One region of the Superficieibacter sp. BNK-5 genome, then DNA from elsewhere that is predicted to be linked to it. Evidence: predicted binding sites of a transcription regulator. Region 1 holds the regulator's gene; each other region holds the start of a gene.

The links. Region 1 encodes CRP, which controls carbon source genes, mostly activating them, when cyclic AMP is high. Its sites were predicted from a motif close to ATGTGANNNNNNTCACAT; they were not measured.
Region 2: a site for CRP is predicted at 1,234-1,251, ahead of ACMGGS_RS01445 (acetyl-CoA C-acetyltransferase). Genes of this name have one in related genera too.
Region 3: a site for CRP is predicted at 1,216-1,233, ahead of msrB (peptide-methionine (R)-S-oxide reductase MsrB). Genes of this name have one in related genera too.
Region 4: a site for CRP is predicted at 1,451-1,468, ahead of adhE (bifunctional acetaldehyde-CoA/alcohol dehydrogenase). Genes of this name have one in related genera too.

Annotation. Positions count from the first base shown of each region.
Region 1 is NZ_CP179893.1:1,826,960-1,830,099, reverse strand. Features, by position in the region: gene ACMGGS_RS08705 (phosphoribulokinase) at 1-174, shown strand, start outside; gene ACMGGS_RS08700 (OsmC family protein) at 371-775, opposite strand; gene crp (cAMP-activated global transcriptional regulator CRP) at 1,083-1,715, shown strand; gene ACMGGS_RS08690 (YccS/YhfK family putative transporter) at 1,760-3,140, shown strand, end outside.
Region 2 is NZ_CP179893.1:305,546-308,685, reverse strand. Features, by position in the region: gene ACMGGS_RS01450 (amino acid permease) at 1-1,114, opposite strand, end outside; gene ACMGGS_RS01445 (acetyl-CoA C-acetyltransferase) at 1,323-2,504, shown strand; gene kduI (5-dehydro-4-deoxy-D-glucuronate isomerase) at 3,023-3,140, shown strand, end outside.
Region 3 is NZ_CP179893.1:3,415,643-3,418,782, reverse strand. Features, by position in the region: gene yajD (HNH nuclease YajD) at 1-292, shown strand, start outside; gene ACMGGS_RS16325 (YeaC family protein) at 367-642, opposite strand; gene msrB (peptide-methionine (R)-S-oxide reductase MsrB) at 685-1,098, opposite strand; gene gapA (glyceraldehyde-3-phosphate dehydrogenase) at 1,440-2,435, shown strand; gene ACMGGS_RS16310 (D-hexose-6-phosphate mutarotase) at 2,512-3,140, shown strand, end outside.
Region 4 is NZ_CP179893.1:3,939,716-3,942,855, reverse strand. Features, by position in the region: gene adhE (bifunctional acetaldehyde-CoA/alcohol dehydrogenase) at 1-1,232, opposite strand, end outside; gene ACMGGS_RS18935 (YchE family NAAT transporter) at 1,707-2,354, shown strand; gene oppA (oligopeptide ABC transporter substrate-binding protein OppA) at 3,129-3,140, shown strand, end outside.

The sequences.
Region 1 (3,140 bases):
CATTTTCGCAATCTGGAAGGGATCGATTTCCCGTGGCTGCTGGCGATGCTTCAGGGATCGTTTATTTCCCACATCAATACATTAGTGGTGCCCGGCGGGAAAATGGGGCTGGCGATGGAACTGATTATGCTGCCGCTGGTGCAACGGCTGATGGAAGGCAAAAAAATAGAATAGCGAAAGAGTGGCTGGCGGCGTGCCCTTTGCCCGGCGGCGCTGCGCTTGCGCGGGCCTGTGGATTGCGATTAAAGTGTTGATATTGATGGTTTTCGTAGGCCGGGTAAGGCGAAGCCGCCACCCGGCATAACAACGATGCGGCTGCCCGCGCTATACCGCAAACGCGGGCAACATAATAACAAGGTGGACGTTAACCCTACCCTGCAACCACCTCATACGAATGGGTAATATTCACCGCTTTACCCAGCATCAACGCCACTGAACAATATTTCTCCGCAGAGAGATCGACTGCCCGGGCTACCGCCGCATCTTTCAGGTCATTGCCGGTAACGATAAAGTGCAAATTGATATGGGTAAATAAACGCGGGGCTTCTTCACGGCGTTCAGACGTCAGTTTCACCTCGCAGTTTGTCACCGCCTGACGCCCTTTTTGCAGGATCGACACCACATCAATCGCGCTGCATCCTCCTGCGGCCATCAGCACCATCTCCATCGGGCTGGGCGCTTTATCACCGGAGTTACCATCCATCAAAATCTGGTGCCCGGAGGCCGACTCACCCAGAAACGTTAACCCCTCTACCCATTTCACTCGCGCTTGCATAACATCCACTCCAGTGTCGCCATTTTCTTCACAGATTACGCGTACATAACAATTCTCGCAACGGAAGGCGACCTGCGTCATGCTGAAGCGAGACACCAGGAGACAGGCGGCAAAAGCTATGCTAAAACAGACGGGATGCTACAGTGATATATTGACTTTGCGCATACATAGATGCAAAGGACATCAGATTAACGGCTGCGGAGCATACCGACAGTCAGCTTCCCGCCCGAGGGAAGAAAACGATTGCAACCCCGGAGGCAACGTCGTTTAGCCGCCGGAGATAGCTTATAACAGAGGATAACCGCGCATGGTGCTTGGCAAACCACAAACAGACCCGACTCTCGAATGGTTCTTGTCTCATTGCCACATTCATAAGTACCCATCGAAGAGCACGCTGATTCACCAGGGTGAAAAGGCGGAGACGCTGTATTACATCGTCAAAGGCTCCGTGGCAGTGCTGATTAAAGATGAGGAAGGGAAAGAGATGATCCTTTCTTACCTCAACCAGGGCGATTTTATCGGTGAACTGGGCCTGTTCGAAGAGGGCCAGGAACGTAGCGCCTGGGTGCGTGCAAAAACCGCCTGTGAAGTCGCGGAAATTTCCTATAAAAAATTCCGTCAGTTGATCCAGGTGAATCCGGATATCCTGATGCGTCTTTCCGCACAGATGGCGCGTCGCTTGCAAGTGACGTCTGAAAAAGTGGGCAACCTTGCCTTCCTCGACGTCACCGGTCGTATCGCGCAGACGCTGCTTAACCTGGCTAAACAGCCGGACGCTATGACCCACCCGGACGGTATGCAGATCAAAATCACCCGCCAGGAGATCGGCCAGATCGTCGGTTGCTCTCGTGAAACGGTAGGCCGCATCCTGAAAATGCTGGAAGATCAGAGTCTGATCTCCGCGCACGGTAAAACTATCGTCGTTTACGGCACTCGCTAAGCTCGACACCCGGCGCATTCACTGCAATGCGCCGATAAACTTCTATGTGGCGCAGGCTTATCTATCACCCGGAAGTGAACTACGCACTACGTCAAACGCTGGTGTTGTGTTTGCCCGTGGCTACAGGTCTGATTATCGGCCAGCTCCAGTACGGTCTGTTATTTTCCCTGGTTCCCGCCTGCTGCAATATTGCCGGTCTTGATACGCCGCATAAGCGGTTTTTTAAACGTCTTATTATTGGCGGTTCGCTGTTTGCCGGCAGTAGCCTGGCCGTACAGATCCTCCTGGCACAAGATGCGCCGCTACCGCTGGTCCTGACCGCGTTGGCACTGATACTCGGCGTTACGGCAGAAATCAGCCCTCTCCACGCACGCCTGCTTCCCGCTTCGTTAATTGCCGCTATATTTACTCTCAGCCTGGCCGGTTCAGTGCCGGTATGGGAGCCGATGCTCTTGTATGCCACAGGCACGCTCTGGTATGGCCTTTTCAACTGGTTCTGGTTCTGGCTATGGCGCGAACAGCCGTTGCGCGAATCGCTAAGCCTGCTTTACCGTCAGCTGGCGGACTACTGCGAGGCCAAATACAGCCTGCTGACCCAGCACGCCGATCCGGAAAAAGCGCTGCCGCCACTGCTGGCGCGTCAGCAAAAGACGGTGGATCTCATCACCCAGTGCTATCAGCAGTTGTATATGCTGTCGGAAAAGAAACATCACAATTACAAACGGCTGCGCTGGATGTTCCAGATGGCGCTGGATTTGCAGGAGCATATCTCCGTCAGCCTCCACCAGCCGGAAGAGGTGCAAAAGCTGGTGGAGCAAAGCCACGCGGAAGCGGTGATCCGCTGGAATGCGCAAACCGTGGCCGCTCGCCTGCGCGTGATGGCCGACGATATTCTCTATCACCACTATTCCGGGCGCTTCAACATGGAGAAGCAGATTGGCGCGCTGGAGAAGATCGCCCGGCAGAATCCGGATAATCCCGTCGGCCAGTTTTGCGCATGGCATTTCAGCCGCATCGCCCGCGTGCTGAAAACGCTGCGTCCGCTTTATCCGCGCGATTTGATGGCTGACCGCCAGCGTCGTCTGCCCTTGTGGTCGGCACTCAAAAACTATTTATCACTGAAGTCTCCCGCGCTGCGCACGTCGGCCCGCCTCAGCGTGATGCTCAGCATCGCCAGCCTGGCAGGAAGCGTGCTGCACCTGCCCAAGCCTTACTGGATCTTAATGACCATTATGTTCGTGACGCAAAACGGCTATGGTGCGACGCGGGTGCGGATCCTGCACCGGACGCTGGGCACGCTGGTCGGGCTGGTGATTGCGGGCGCGACCCTGCACTTTAAGGTGCCGGATGGTTTTACGCTGTGCGCGATGCTGGGCATTACGATTATCAGCTATTTGATCCTGCGGAAAAATTACGGCTGGGCGA
Region 2 (3,140 bases), 1.5 Mb from region 1:
TGAACAGGATCACCGCTATCAGCGGCCCGCTGATAGCATAAATCATGGAAATCGCATTCGGGTTAATACAGCACACGACGAACGTTGTCAGTGAAATGAGGATCACCGACATCGCCCGATTAAATGCCCGGTTTTTTTTAATTCCCACATAGCCTAAAGCAGATTTGACGATTTCGGTCGCGCCTTCGATAACACCAAAATAGGTGCCAAGGAAGGATTTAGACATCGCTATCACCGCCACCACAATGCCCGAAATGGCCAGCCAGGCCGGTGAATCAGGCATCGCGGAGAGGGCGGATAAAATAGTCACGCCTTCCTCTCTGGCGGCATTAATATAAGAGGACGGAATCGACAGCAGACAACTAAAAACAAAAAACAGTACGCTCAGGCAGATAATCAGGTAAGCCACCTTCATAATTTTTTTGCATTTATCCATAGCCTTCTCACGATATTTTTCCTCTCTGTCGATGGCAAATGTGGAAATAATCGGCGTATGACTAAAAGCAAAAACCATCACGGGAATAGAGATCCACACCTGATGCAGTGTATGGCTATCGAAGGTGATTTGACTGGTGAGTAAAGACGGCTGCCAGTGGCCAGTCAGATAGACCGACAGGAACAGGAAGTAGGCGATGAGTGGAAAAACCAGTAGTCCCATCACCCGGATCGTGGCATGACGCCCCATCAAAAAAATTGCATTCAGCACTACGACAACGCCCAGACTCACCAGCATTCGCACGCCGGTCGTCACCTCCCGGTATTTCGCGACCTGCTCGCACAGCGAGTTAGTAATGGCGACCGCATAGATCAGGATGACCACAAAAAAGGCGACAAAATAGAGTGCAGTGATCGCACTGCCGATTTTCCTGCCGTAATAGTGGGTTACCGCTCCGGTGATGCCTTCACCCGCGGGAGTCTGCGCAGAGAGGATAAACTGACACAGTGCTTTATGCGGCCAGTAGGTTAATGGATAGGCCACCAGGGCGGTAATAAGCAGCACCACGGCACCGGCAGATCCAAGTTGAATGGGAAGAAATAGCGTCCCGGCACCCACAGCCGTTCCATATAGCGCGAAACTCCACAGAGTCTCTTCTTTTGACCAAAATTTCGACATTAGTTAGTTTTTAATAGCATGTAAGGGATAAAAAGAAGCGCAACTTACCATAATTCTGCGGCTAAGTGGCATATTGGCAGGAAGGGCGGACGCTACGTGCAAATTAAATTAACAATCTATTGTGATAAATCTCACTTATTTAAAACAATTAAAATAAGAGATATTAACAATGCACTACTATAGCGGGGGATTTTTCGCTGAGGTCATCATGAAAGAGGTGGTTATCGTAGGGGCGGTTCGCACGCCCATTGGTTGTTTTCAGGGCACGTTATCGCGCCTTTCCGCCGTCGATCTGGGCAGCACGGTCATCAGAGCGCTGATCGAACGCAGCGGCATTCAGGCGCACAATGTGGATGAAGTGATCCTCGGCCAGGTATTGACGGCAGGAGCGGGACAAAATCCGGCCCGCCAGTCAGCGCTGAATGGCGGATTGCCCAATACGATTTCTGCCATAACCATCAATGACGTTTGTGGCTCAGGGCTTAAGGCCCTGCATCTGGCAACCCAGGCTATCCAGTGTGGTGAAGCGGATGTCGTCATAGCCGGAGGCCAGGAAAACATGAGCCGGGCGCCGCATGTGCTCACCGACAGCCGCACCGGCGCACAACTGGGGAACAGCCAGCTCATTGACAGTCTGGTACACGATGGACTGTGGGATGCCTTTAATGATTATCATATGGGCGTGACGGCAGAAAATCTGGCGCGGGAATATGGTATCAGCCGCGAGTTACAGGATGACTGGGCGCTACGATCTCAGCACAAGGCGCGTCTGGCTATCGATTCCGGACGTTTTAAAGATGAGATTGTCCCGGTTGCCACCGTGCGTGCCGATGGCACGAGCGTGCTGGTGGATACGGACGAACAACCGCGCACCGATGCCAGTGCCGAAGGGCTGGCGCAGCTTGTTCCGGCCTTTGATCTTACCGGTTCGGTGACGGCGGGTAATGCCTCCTCCATTAATGACGGCGCAGCGGCAGTGCTGATGATGAGCGAAGCAAAAGCCCAGGAACTTAATCTGCCGGTGCTGGCGCGCATTCGGGCCTTTGCCAGCGTCGGGGTGGACCCTGCCTTAATGGGGATTGCGCCGGTCTATGCTACCCGCCGCTGCCTGGAAAGAGCAGGCTGGGCACTGGGCGAGGTGGATTTACTGGAGGTCAATGAAGCCTTTGCCGCGCAGGCCATTTCGGTCGGTAAAATGCTGGAGTGGGATGCCAGCCGGGTCAATGTTAACGGCGGCGCTATTGCGCTGGGTCATCCGATTGGTGCCTCAGGATGCCGTATCCTGGTGTCGCTGGTGCATGAAATGATCAAGCGTCAGTCCCGGCGCGGCGTGGCCACGCTCTGTATCGGCGGCGGTCAGGGCGTCGCCCTGGCTATCGAACGCGATTAGATTTTCCCTTCCCCCAGCCCAAAAAAAAAGCCCTCAATAATAATGAGGGCAAAGGCCAGTTACAGAAGTTCTCATTTTCACTCATACGTTGCTACTGACAGCTAGCTATGACCGTATTTAAAAGCTGGTATTAATTTATCGAAACATCGTTTCATAATCTGTGACGCTTAACGCATTTTGCAAGAATTTCCTTATAACAGCTTTCACGTCTGGCATTTCTGTGATGTGTGGCCAACTTGTCTTTATTTCTTTGCCAAATTTTTAGCCTCCGCTGTTTTTTTATCAAGGTTATTTAACTGATTGTAATTTATGATTTTACTTCTTTGCTCTCCGGGCCGTGTTGACCATTTTTGCGATCATAGCGACATTTCCGAACTTTAGTTGCAAAAAATTGAAACGTTGTTTTATTTATAATTGAAAAGACGTTTCAGGAGGGCTAAGATGGAGACATCAACAGAGCGAAACAGGCTTTCGCTTCGCGAGCCAGTATGGCTCACCGATTCTCTTCTGGAGGTAACGTGGACATCAGACAAAGCATCCACAGCGATCATGCTAAGACCCTGGATACTCAGGGGCTGCGCAAAGAATTTTTAGTCGAAAACGTGTTTGTGGCCGATGAGTACACCATGGTGTACA
Region 3 (3,140 bases), 1.6 Mb from region 1:
AGCGCTGAAGCTTTTTCCCTGGGTCTGTGGGCGGTGCTCGCGCGAGTTTGTGTACTCAAATCTCCGTGAGCTGACCGTGCATCATATCGATCACGATCATTCGAATAATCCCGAGGATGGCAGTAACTGGGAGATGCTGTGCCTGTACTGCCACGATCACGAGCACTCGAAATATACTGAGGCCGATCAATATGGCTCCACGGTGGTCGCAGGTGAAGACGCGCAGGATAGCGTGGGTGCAGCGAAATATAACCCGTTCGCCGATCTGAAAGCGATGATGAATAAGAAGTGAGTGTCGTACTCGCCCGATAGCACAGGCTTAGCGGGCGAAAAAGCGAGATCGACGGAAGACCGCCCCGCTCAGGGTCAGGATTTAAACGTCGCGATTGGTTGCGGCGCGATACCAAACTCTTCTTTTAGCTGCTGCTTGGTTTTCATGACCATCTGACCACGAGTGTCAATGGTCATATGCTGAGCATTGGTGTTGTGACGCGCCTGCCACAGCATCACCAGTTGCAGGCTGTTCTCTTTTTGCTCAGGCGTCAGCGCCACACCATCAGGCCATTTGCCTAACTCTACTGCGGTTACCAGACGTTGATAGACTTCCGGGGTCATGCTCTCAATAACATTGTTGAGATCCATGCTGTTGCTCCTGCTGCTGGAATAATTTGCTGAATCGATTTTTCAACCCTTGATTTGTTCGCCATCGCTATCATCGGTGAAGCTCAGGGAGGCCGAGTTAACACAGAAGCGCTCACCGGTGGGCTGAGGGCCATCCGGGAAGACGTGTCCGAGGTGGGCATCGCAGTTTCCACACCGAATTTCAATACGTTGCATGCCGTGCGAGTAGTCATTTAACGAACGCACCGCGTCTTCGCTAACCGGTTCAAAGAAGCTCGGCCAACCGCAGCCGGACTCATATTTTGACTGAGAATTGAACAATGGTGCGTCGCAGACCAGGCAGTGATAGACCCCTTCGCGTTTATTGTGCAGTAAACGACCAGTGAACGGCGGTTCGGTGCCATGATTTTGCGTCACATAAAATTGCATTTCGCTCAGCGAATTTTTTAGCGTTTCTGAGGAGGGTTTATTAGCCATTTTCTCACATCTCGCAGTAGTCGCACTTACATTTATAAGCCTATTCTAACAAAACATTAACATCAAGGTCCGGCTATTTGTTCTAAACTTATCCGGTGTATGGGGTTACCCTGATTATTGTGATGGCGTTCACATTTTTATCCGGCTAGCCCTTTAAAATTCCGAGCGCAGCCCCCATGTGCTTTTCAGCACAAAAGAAAAGTGGAGCGAGTCAGTCGTCCAAAGGTTAGGCAGAGGATTGATTTGTCGCAATGATTGACACGATTCCGCTTGACGCTGCGTAAGGTTTTTGTAATTTTACAGGCAACCTTTTATTCACTAACAAATAGCTGGTGGAATATATGACTATCAAAGTAGGTATCAACGGTTTTGGCCGTATCGGTCGCATTGTTTTCCGTGCTGCTCAGGAACGTTCTGACATCGAAATCGTTGGCATCAACGATCTCCTGGACGCTGACTACATGGCGTACATGCTGAAATATGACTCCACTCACGGCCGTTTCAACGGTACCGTAGAAGTGAAAGACGGCCATCTGGTTGTTAACGGCAAAACCATCCGTGTTACCGCAGAAAAAGACCCGGCTAACCTGAAATGGAACGAAATCGGCGTTGACGTTGTTGCTGAAGCCACCGGTATCTTCCTGACCGACGAAACTGCTCGTAAGCACATCACTGCTGGCGCTAAAAAAGTCGTTCTGACTGGTCCGTCCAAAGACAACACCCCGATGTTTGTTAAAGGCGCTAACTTTGACAAATATGAAGGCCAGGACATCGTTTCTAACGCATCCTGCACCACCAACTGCCTGGCTCCGCTGGCAAAAGTTATCAACGACAACTTCGGCATCATCGAAGGTCTGATGACCACTGTTCACGCGACCACCGCAACCCAGAAAACCGTTGACGGCCCGTCTCACAAAGACTGGCGCGGCGGCCGCGGCGCATCCCAGAACATCATCCCGTCCTCTACCGGTGCTGCTAAAGCAGTAGGTAAAGTACTGCCAGAACTGAATGGCAAACTGACGGGTATGGCGTTCCGCGTTCCGACTCCGAACGTATCCGTTGTTGACCTGACTGTTCGTCTGGAAAAAGCGGCTTCTTACGAAGAAATTAAGAAAGCCATCAAAGCGGCTTCCGAAGGCCCGATGAAAGGCGTTCTGGGTTACACCGAAGATGACGTTGTTTCTACCGATTTCAACGGCGAAATCTGCACTTCCGTGTTTGATGCTAAAGCTGGTATCGCACTGAACGACAACTTCGTGAAACTGGTTTCCTGGTACGACAACGAAACTGGTTACTCCAACAAAGTTCTGGACCTGATTGCTCACATCTCCAAATAAGTTGAGATGAGACATGATCCCAAAAGAGCGACTTCGGTCGCTCTTTTTTTGTTTTGAAGACAGAGGATTGCGCTAAATGATTAATAAAATTTTTGCTCTACCTGTAATCGAACAGATAACCCCGGTTCTTTCTCAACGTCAGCTCGACGAGCTGGATGTAATCGTTGTTGACCATCCGCAGGTTAAAGCTTCATTCACGCTCCAGGGTGCGCACCTGCTCTCCTGGAAACCGGCTGGTGAAGAGGAAGTCTTGTGGTTAAGTGGCAATACTCCGTTTAAAAACGGCGTGGCGCTGCGCGGTGGTGTTCCGATCTGCTGGCCATGGTTTGGCCCTGCAGAACAAAAAGGCCTGCCTTCCCACGGTTTTGCCCGCAATCTGCCGTGGACGCTGAAGGCGCACAATGAAGACGACAATGGCGTAGTGTTGACATTCGAGCTTCAGAGCAGCGATGCAACGCGTCAGTACTGGCCGCATGATTTCACGCTTTACGCCCGCTACAAACTGGGTAAAACCTGTGAAATCGAGCTGGAAGCCCACGGCGAATTTGAAACAACCTCTGCCCTGCATACGTACTTCAACGTTGGCGATATCAGCGCGGTGAAGGTCAGCGGCCTTGGCGATCGCTACATCGATAAAGTGAATGACGCGCAGGAAGGGATACTGGCAGACGGCGTGCAGACTTTCCCGGATCGCACCGACCGTGT
Region 4 (3,140 bases), 2.1 Mb from region 1:
AAGTTATACAGGTCACCGATACCACCCTGAGAAGCAGGGGTGTTAATCAGGATACGTGCGGTTTTCATTTCAGCGCCAAACTTCTGAACGCGCTCAGGTTGGTTGTCCTGATCGGTGTAGAGACAAGACGTGTGGCCGATACCGCCCATGGCAACCAGTTTTTCTGCTTTAACAACCGCATCGTCGAAATCTTTTGCACGATACATTGCCAGCGTCGGAGACAGTTTTTCGTGAGCAAACGGCTCGCTTTCGTCAACAACGGTAACTTCACCCACCAGAATTTTGGTGTTAACCGGAACGCTAAAGCCTGCCAGTTCAGCAATTTTATACGCTGCCTGACCTACGATGCCGGCATTCAGCGCGCCGTTTTTCAGAATCACGTTCTGTACGGCTTTCAGTTCGCTGCCCTGAAGCATGTAAGCACCGTGGCTGGCGAAACGTTCGCGTACCGCATCATAAACAGAGTCAACAACGATAACAGACTGTTCAGACGCACAGATAACACCGTTATCAAAGGTTTTGGACATCAGGATTGAAGCAACAGCACGTTTGATATCAGCGGTTTCATCAATCACAACCGGGGTGTTACCCGCACCAACGCCGATAGCCGGTTTACCGGAACTATACGCCGCTTTAACCATGCCCGGACCACCGGTCGCCAGGATCAGGTTGATGTCAGGGTGATGCATCAAGGCGTTAGACAGTTCAACAGACGGTTGGTCAATCCAGCCAATCAGATCTTTCGGTGCACCCGCAGCAATAGCCGCTTGCAGAACGATGTCAGCAGCCTTGTTGGTTGCATCTTTAGCACGCGGGTGTGGAGAGAAGATGATAGCGTTACGGGTCTTGAGACTGATCAGCGATTTAAAGATAGCTGTTGAAGTTGGGTTGGTTGTCGGCACGATACCGCAGATGATGCCGATAGGTTCAGCGATGGTGATAGTACCAAAAGTGTCATCTTCAGACAGAACACCACAGGTTTTTTCATCTTTATAGGCATTGTAGATATACTCAGAAGCAAAGTGGTTTTTAATCACTTTATCTTCAACGATACCCATGCCAGATTCGGCAACGGCCATTTTAGCGAGAGGGATACGAGCATCAGCGGCGGCCAGAGCAGCAGCGCGGAAGATCTTATCGACTTGTTCTTGAGTGAAACTGGCATATTCACGCTGGGCTTTTTTTACACGCTCTACGAGTGCGTTAAGTTCAGCGACATTAGTAACAGCCATAATGGTCTCCTGATAATGTTAAACTTTTTTAGTAAATCACTGGCCTAATTGGTCAGTATAGACAGACCCGGCACTGCTTGCGTAAGCACTTACAAAACAACGGCTTTCTTACACTTGATTTACTGATTTACTAAAACAGCTTCACTTGACGCACCACCTTGCATTTAGCTTTGCTCCCTGGCGGTGTCAGTAAGATTACTCACTTCTGAGTATGAAATACGTGATCTACATCAAGTTTAAGCAAAGCTGACACCTTTCAGCAGGCTGTTTTAGCGGTTATGTATCAAGTGTTAAATATTTACAGTGATTACCTAATCCACGTTATCATAACCAACACAAATATATAACACGGTGGAATATCAGGTTTTTTTGGCAGATTTGTAGTGAAGTGTTCTGACAAAAAGCGTATCTTCGGCGCGGAATTATAATAACGTGTCGTCAACTACCACTTTTGATGAAGGTGCGGAGCCAGTCGTGAGCCAATCGCTGTTCGATTTCCCTACTTATTTTAAGTTTTTTATTGGTCTTTTCGCACTGGTTAACCCGATAGGGATCATGCCCGTCTTTATAAGCATGACCAGTTATCAGACGGCAGGCGCGCGTAATAAAACCAACCTGACCGCCAATCTTTCCGTCGCCATCATTCTCTGGATTTCACTATTTCTTGGCGACAGTATCCTTCAGCTATTTGGCATTTCCATCGATTCTTTCCGCATTGCTGGCGGGATCCTGGTCGTGACCATCGCCATGTCGATGATCAGCGGGAAGTTGGGTGAAGACAAGCAGAACAAACAGGAAAAATCAGAAACCGCTATCCGCGAAAGCGTCGGTGTAGTTCCGCTGGCATTGCCATTAATGGCGGGCCCGGGGGCGATCAGTTCGACTATTGTCTGGGGGACTCGCTACCACAATCTGATGCATCTGCTTGGTTTCTCCGTGGCAATTGCTCTATTTGCGTTTTGTTGCTGGAGCGTTTTCCGTATGGCGCCGTGGCTGGTCAGGCTGCTGGGTCAAACAGGCATCAACGTTATCACGCGTATTATGGGGCTGTTGCTTATGGCGCTGGGCATTGAGTTTATTGTCACTGGCATAAAGAGCATCTTCCCCGGCCTTGTTCACTAACCCCTTCCTTATCGTCCTCTTTTGCGCAAACGATACTGCTGTCGTTTGCGCCATTATTAGCAAAGCGTATATATAAAGCCGGATTTGTACGTATTCATAATAAAATCCATTATCAGGCAAGTTCATTACTTATCAACACCTTAAAATTATAGCGTGCGGTGAGTTGCCTGAATTATCAGCTGGCAGGCTGTTATTTTTCTCACATCACACTCTGGGGCTTGCTCCCGGATAATTGAAATGATATTAGTTAATTCAACGTTCTCGCAGACAAATGTGCTAAATAGTAAGCAAATGTTAATTTTTTGCAAAATGCCGCCTCATGACACCATGACATTGCGTTTCTGCGAGCGGGAAATCGCTATTTGTTTGAAAAAGAATGTTTTTTTACCTGAGTTGTCTATTTTTAAGCCGCTTTTGAAGCGACATGGCGTGGCGTAAAAGAGAATTAGTTAACAAATTTGCAAATTATATTGGCGGCGCACGAAGGCATTTGATACTTTCCGGCCAGCTAATTTGCAGCAGAACTTGCGTAGATGAGAATTATTTTCAAATAGCTTGTCTTACACGGTAAATGAATATGTCTCGACAGGGGAGACATATAAAGGAATCGACATAAGGTTGCCATCAGAGCCAACCGTAATAAATAAGTCGGTGATAGCAGCAAGAAAAGCAGCCCGGCAGTCGCTAAAAGCTCCTGCATTGACCGGGAACCCTAACGGGAACTGAAGAGGCTGGCCCTGGGCCAGTAATTATAATTATTGGAGTCTTAACACAATGTCCATCATC